2 linked regions of the Sulfolobus islandicus Y.N.15.51 genome follow. The protein of the gene in region 1 binds, or shares a complex with, the protein of each later gene. Links are inferred from orthologs where the notes say so. Each region holds a gene or a part of one and is shown on either strand. Other genes may lie near its edges.

Region 1 (3,448 bases):
ATATCAATGACTATACCATTATTCACACGACCTAGATCCTTGCCCTTAACTGATAAAACGGGATCTATTGATCTATCAAAATTTTCAATTCTAGCTATAACATAGTCACCTACATCTAAATACCTCCTTAAATCCTCTCCAACATTAACGGATCTTCCTAAAAGATTTGAGGCTGGTAAATATGCCTTATAAGGCGATTTTATGTCAACCACCCAACCATAGATTTCAACGTCCTCCACTAAACCTATTACCACATCATTGACCTTAGGATAGTAAAACGAACCTTCCAACGGAATCACTTCAAACTGAGTATCTTTTACATCAAAAAGTCCAACAACTGTGGAGTAATATTTACTATTAACCTTTAATATATAAGGAGACCAAGGAATCTGGAACTCGCCTTCAGCTAATAACTCGCCAGGCACTACTATTGATCTTGGCTGTAAAACAATTTTCTGGGACTGACTCATTTCTATCTCACTTGCAATACTTTAACTTCAACTTCTCCTTTTGTCAGATTATTTAACTTATCTATAACGTCTTGCTGTGCACCCGCTGGTATTTCCAATTCAGCTAATAATGTACCATCTTCTAACCAATTGGCTTTTTTTACCTCCCCTAAGTTATGTAATTGTGATCTAACCTTAGAGCTATATTCTGATGGTACTTTAATACTAAGCAGAGCTCTCGCTATTTTAATTGGAATTATCTTAGAAATCTCCTTTACTATTTGCATAGCTTGTGCCTCCACGTCTTTGTTTAAATCAATTTGTATTCTAGCTTGTTCCATTGCCATCTCTAATCTAGTTGGCGGAATTGGTAAATTAGTTTTGGGATCAACGGCGTTTCTATGAATAAAATCAATTATTTGCTTTCTCTTAGTATCTAACATCTCTTTCCTTTGTTCTGCAGTTACCGGTAATTCACCTTTAAGTAAAATTTCTTTTACAATTGTCTCGAAATCAGTAGTACCAAAAACTTTTTTGAGTGATGCTGGAGATGCTTTCAAACCTTTCTTCACGTCCTTGTAAATAGTGTCAGAAACTACTACATCAGAAAGACTTATGCTCTTCCCACTTCTAAAAGCTAATGCTTCTTTTGGCTTAGCTAATATCTCAAACCTCTCTCCATGTGAGTCGTATTTAACTACTACATAATCACGCTCCTTCGTCATAAAAAAAATCCACCTTATTATAACTTCTGTAAATACATATTCTTATCTTCACTGGTCATTTTTAGAAATAGCCCAGTTTGGGTTGAGGCATATCCTATTTCCACAGTATTTGGAGTTAACTTTTCATTAGGCTTAAGAGTAGCCGATAAGGCCTTTAAGGCTAGGAGTATAGTATCTTCTATAGTCAAGTCCTCCTTGTAATTCTTCTCTAAAAACTCAGTAGCTGTATAATAACCTTGTCCTATTGCAACAGCTTGATATGGCATATATTGCCCACTAGGTTCAGTCATATATAGTTTAGGAACTGATTTGTCTATTCCTGCAATCACTAGTGCAACACCAAATGGTCTAACTCCTCCATGTTGTGTGTACATTTGCTTAACATCAGCAACTGATTTTGTTAGATAATCAATACTAACTGGTTCATCATATATTAACCTATGTTGTAATGCTATATTTCTCGCATAGTCTATTAAAACTCTACCATCAGAGGCTAGCCCAGCAAAACTGCACCCTACATGATCGTCGATTAAAAATACTTTCTCTATACTATCTACATCTAATAATGATTGGGCTTTTCTTTTCTCGCTTGCAATAACAACACCAGATTTTGATTTAATACCTATTGCTGTCCATCCCTTTTTTACAGCTTCAAATGCATAGTCTACTTGATATAGTGATCCGTCGGGCGAGAATATGGTTATTGCCCTATCATATCCCATAGCGGCTGGTCCGAACGCCATATACTATTCACTCATGAAATACTGAGTAATCCCTAATTTTAAAAATATCGTTCAGCTCGTCGCAGAGAACATCATCGATACAGTCTGGAGCGGCTTCATCACTTTAATCCGATTAGTTTTTTAGCCTTTTTTAAGCTTCCGGTTGTTCTTCTTGGAACTATAAGTATTTTGTTACCATTAATTTCCTTAGCAAAAGGTAAACTAGCTAAAACAGCCTTATAGCCTATCCTATTAGTAGATATAATCCCTTCTTGAGTATCCTCTCTATATGTAACAACTTTAGGATTTGCAATATTAAGCCATACATTACCTAATAGATCCTTCAAGGAGTTACGAACAACCCTCTCTAAATCATCACCTTTTACTTTGGATTCTGCAATAACGTAAAACACTATATATCTTTTAGCTCTTACTATTTTCTTATTTTTCACAATATTAAGGTTTAAGCTCTTTTTTCTGAGATATAATACAGTTAATATGAGAAGCCATAATATTAATATAATGTCAATTATTAGTTGAATTGAGTTCATTCAACAACTTTATGGGATTTAATATAACAAACTTATAAGCTTCCTCTTCATCAGCTCCCAATACGGTCAAATAACTTATTTTAGAGATTGGACTCCAGATCTCGTTAAAATCACTTGCATATGAGGAGAAAATAATGTTAGGTATCCATTTATATGCAAACACTATAGCATTATATAATAACCCGCTAGAAGATTTAAGTGAAACTTCAACGAATTTGTCATAATATCTTAATAGGTTTAGCATACTTTTCTTAAATATCCTCATATTATCATCAGCCAATATCACGGCATTGACCCTTTTGTTGATAATAGCATACTTTAAGGCATCTATTGAAAGAGGTTTTACAAAAACTAATACATCTCTCTCAATAAAAGGCTTCTTAAGCATCTTTTTCAGTTGATTCCCATTTTCCGCTTTTATAGTAACCCTTTTTATACCAACCAAACCATCTTCACTAAAAACCATGTTATATCCTAACCTTTTGACGTAAGGAAACAGCCTAGAGTTTAGAATGCATGATTCTACTACTAACAAGCTTCTTTATCTCCTCCTTTATATTCTCCAAAGAAGTATTAAACGAAATCATACATTTAACGACATCATCACCCTCTTTAAGAACAAGTCTACGCTCTGCAACCAAATACTGTTTATCGAATCTCAAATATAGTTTACTCCCATTCATATGGGAATCCATAGTTGTAAGAATAAACATTAATTCCGTAGTTTCAATTTTATCTAATATCATTTTAAAAAATTGCTCTCCATTCTTCTTATCAAATCTATATTCCAATATAACTATTTTATTACCGTAATGACCTTGAACAGTTGCGATATTTTTCTTTGAGCTAGAGATAAGAGGAGAGAAAAAACTCTCTATGGTATTTACTATTTTATTGTAATCCTCTGTCTCATGAATAAAAACTGAAAGTATTGCTTGATTTACTTTCATGCTCACTTTCCTGGTATTTTATCATACCTTTGTAATCTATAATACTTACTC
Region 2 (3,316 bases), 390 kb from region 1 along the record:
AGATTCTACTCCATACGTTCCAGCTCCTAAAGGACCTTGTTGTTCGCCTATTTTTGATTTAGTATACGTTTCCTTTATTATCGGTAGTTCATACTTAAGCCTGGCCAGTTCTATTTGCATTTTTGCTTCTTTTGACCCTGCATGCAATGCAAATATTTCTAAGAGAAGGAGTATTTTGTCTAGGATCTCTTTTCCTTTTAGTTCTTTTCTCAGATTTATAAAGTGTCTGGGCTTAAGTTGTTCGAATACGATTAAAGTGGAAATCTCCTCGTCGTTTTTAATTTGTTGCAGCTTATCATATTGTATATAAAATTTCACATTAGGCGATTTTGGTAATTTGTAAATCCTAACTATCTTGTAGTTAGCCCCCTCAACTAACGCGATTGCCTCTTCCTTAAATTCTTCAGATACAAAAAGAACTGCACTTTTCACTTCTTTCCCTCTTTAATATTAACTACATCCCCTAAGGTTAATTCTGTTTCATCGAATTCTTTCTCGCTTTCTTCATTTTCTAATGGGGTAACTAGCTTAATACCAAGAATTTTCTCTAGCTGTCTGGCTTGAGAGATTGTAGGCTTCAATTTACCACTTTCAAATCTTTTAATGATATTTTCCGATACTTTTAATTTCTGTGCTAATTGTTGTTGTGAGATACCCAATTGTTCTCTAGCATTTTTAATAATCTTGTAATAGTCTGCTACAATTTCTAATTCAGTATCTGCCATTTTAGGCGGTTTAGGAGTGGTTTTCTTTTGTGTTTCACTTTTCTTATTATCCTCTTTTACTATCACTGCATGCTTTCTTATTCTATTGTAACATGAATTACATACAGTAATAATTGAGCCTTCATATGACATAGTTATACCTTTACCATGAATTGGAGATCCACATAATTCACAGTATTCTTCACTATTAGCTTGCATATAGATACCTATTGTAAATACTTGTATTAAACATTTTTAGTCTATGTCAAACAAGTATATATACGAGTTAAATTGTCCGGAGATTTTGACACAATAAGGGATGCTTCTTCTTCAGACGAGGTTCAATTGGTTAGATTATTAGAAGAAAAAATCAAGTCATTACAGATTGAAATTGAAAATCTAAGAAAAGAACTAAATTATTATAAAGCAGAAATGGAAAAAATGTTAAGTCCTCCATTAATTGAGGCAGTTGTATTAGACGTTTTACCAGACGGTAGAGTACTAGTTAGAAGTTCGTCTGGACCAAATTTAGTAGTAAATGTAGCTAGTCATATTGATCAAAAATTAATAAAGCCTGGAGTATCTGTTGCCTTAAATCAAAGAGGATCTACTATATTAGAGGTTTTGCCACAGAAGGAAGATCCAATTGTAAAGACAATGGAAATTGTGGAAAAACCTAACGTAACTTATTCTGAGATAGGTGGATTAGAAGAGCAAATAAAGGAGTTAAGGGAAGTTGTGGAATTACCTTTGAAGAAGCCTGAGATATTTAGAGAGATAGGAGTAGAACCACCAAAGGGAGTTTTATTATATGGTCCGCCAGGTACTGGAAAGACTATGTTGGCAAAAGCAGTAGCTACTGAGAGTAATGCCGTCTTCATTCATGTTGTTGCTTCAGAGTTCGCACAAAAATTTGTGGGGGAAGGTGCTAGGATAGTTAGAGAGTTATTTGAAATGGCTAAAAGAAAGGCACCATCAATAATCTTCATTGATGAAATTGATGCCATAGGTGCTAAGAGAATAGATATAGGAACAAGTGGAGAAAGGGAGATACAGAGAACGTTAATGCAGCTCTTGGCTGAGCTCGATGGATTTAATCCGTTGGATAACGTTAAGATCATTGCAGCTACGAATAGGATAGACATATTGGATCCTGCATTATTGCGACCTGGTAGATTTGATAGGATAATAGAGGTTCCCTTACCAGATTTTAGAGGAAGAACTGAGATATTTAACATATACCTAAAGAAAATGAAAGTCGAGGATAATATAAATCTTGAATTATTGTCGCAGCTTTCAGAAGGATTTAGTGGTGCTGATATTAAGAATGTTTGTGTTGAAGCAGCGTATATGGCAATTAGGGATGGTAGGAATAAGGTTACAATGAAGGATTTAGTTAATGCTATAACCAAGATTAATGTTAAAAGGAATAATATGGAGAGTATGAAAGAGAGGCGAGAGAAGTATAGCTAAGTATAAAGAGTTTTTAAGTGAACCAGTAGAAGCAAGCTATAATGAAATCTCAACCTTACGTTACATTGCTGAATATCAATTCGATTATAATGTTTCTAGATGTTTGTTTCCCGAGGATAAGCATTTTTTAATTCAGAGATCCATAAATACAAAGAAAATCAGAAACGTGTTAACCAGTGGGGGAGAGTTATATTTAGTGTTAAGGGCCCAAGATGTTTTATTTTCCCTTACCTTGTTAAGCGGGAGTGTAATTAAGGGTTGTTCAAAGTTTCCAGAATATAGGGTTGTAATACCCAAGAATTTAGAAGAGTTTATAAAAAATGGAAGAAATGTTTTCTCTAAACATGTAATAGCAGTTGATAAACGAATAAGGGCTGGAGATGAGGTGATAGTTGTAAATGAAAATGACGAGTTAATAGCAATAGGTAAAGCTAAATTATCCGGAGAAGAAATGATGGAGTATAAAAGAGGTATGGCAGTTCACGTGAAAAAGAGGTGTACTAGATGAGTAATGTTAAGATAATAATAAAGAAAGACTTAAGTGAGCTAAAAGGTTCTACATTTATAACTGGATTTAGAACTATAGGGGAGGTAGGCTATTTAGCAATAAGACATTTAGCCTTAAAAAGAAAAATGGAAAGAATAGGGTATGTTGTAACTAAATATTATAGAGACGTCACGTTTGTAGATGATTACGGTATCGCAACACCTTTTGATATATTTTATGACAAGGATAAACATTTAGTACTATTACTTAATCATATTTTACCGTTTCAACGTGAGTGGAATGATTTCGCTTCACAAGTTATAAAATGGATTAAGAAATTATCGATTAATAATATACTTCTAGTAGGAGCACTAGATAAAAGGTATAAAGTTGGAAATGAGAGTTTAAAATGGCTAAAAACATCAAAATGCAGTTTGAATTTAGATTACCCTCAATTAGACAAACAATTACTAATGGTAGGTCCATTAGCTTTATTCACTTTACATTCTGAAATTGAAGACTTGCCAGCATTAGTTTTGTTACCATACGCAGATCGTGAAAGGACAGATCCAGTAGCAGCTGCAACTGCAATAGAAGTTTTAAATAAAATGCTTAGCTTAAACGTTAGTGTAGATGAATTATACGAAGAGGC

What was found. Proteins that work in one complex are often made in the same cells at the same time.
Region 2: the proteins of psmA (region 1) and YN1551_RS04735 are in contact, whole or in part, in a cryo-EM structure (PDB 6HE5), measured with the Archaeoglobus fulgidus proteins. The link is inferred for Sulfolobus islandicus Y.N.15.51 from one-to-one orthologs. Residues at the interface, in WP_010877997.1 of Archaeoglobus fulgidus: Ala30, Arg33, Gly34, Ala35, Asp51, Arg53, Val54, Lys66, Ser79, Gly80, Leu81, Val82, Met166; in WP_010879468.1 of Archaeoglobus fulgidus: Asp391, Leu392, Lys393, Gly394, Met396, Phe397, Val398.

The regions. Positions count from the first base shown.
Region 1 is NC_012623.1:1,262,471-1,265,918, forward strand. Bases 55-3,033 are described here. They hold psmA (archaeal proteasome endopeptidase complex subunit alpha), read right to left. Parts: upstream 1,918-3,033; coding sequence 1,192-1,917; downstream 55-1,191. Other genes in these bases: rrp4 (exosome complex RNA-binding protein Rrp4), read right to left, coding at 55-470; YN1551_RS07025 (ribosome assembly factor SBDS), read right to left, coding at 473-1,174; YN1551_RS07035 (Rpp14/Pop5 family protein), read right to left, coding at 2,016-2,447; YN1551_RS07040 (PHP domain-containing protein), read right to left, coding at 2,422-2,982; YN1551_RS07045 (RNA-binding protein), read right to left, coding at 2,948-3,033. Also shown: more of rrp4, read right to left, coding at 1-54; more of YN1551_RS07045, read right to left, coding at 3,034-3,397; YN1551_RS07050 (50S ribosomal protein L15e), read right to left, coding at 3,400-3,448. UniProt on the Methanocaldococcus jannaschii protein: Component of the proteasome core, a large protease complex with broad specificity involved in protein degradation. The M.jannaschii proteasome is able to cleave oligopeptides after Glu, Asp, Tyr, Phe, Trp, slightly after Arg, but not after Ala.
Region 2 is NC_012623.1:872,365-875,680, forward strand. What follows is about bases 240-3,086. They hold YN1551_RS04735 (proteasome-activating nucleotidase), read left to right. Parts: upstream 240-995; coding sequence 996-2,177; downstream 2,178-3,086. Other genes in these bases: hflX (GTPase HflX), read right to left, coding at 240-432; YN1551_RS04730 (multiprotein bridging factor aMBF1), read right to left, coding at 429-923; YN1551_RS04740 (PUA domain-containing protein), read left to right, coding at 2,281-2,685; YN1551_RS04745 (proteasome assembly chaperone family protein), read left to right, coding at 2,682-3,086. Outside these bases: more of hflX, read right to left, coding at 1-239; more of YN1551_RS04745, read left to right, coding at 3,087-3,316. UniProt on the Methanocaldococcus jannaschii protein: ATPase which is responsible for recognizing, binding, unfolding and translocation of substrate proteins into the archaeal 20S proteasome core particle.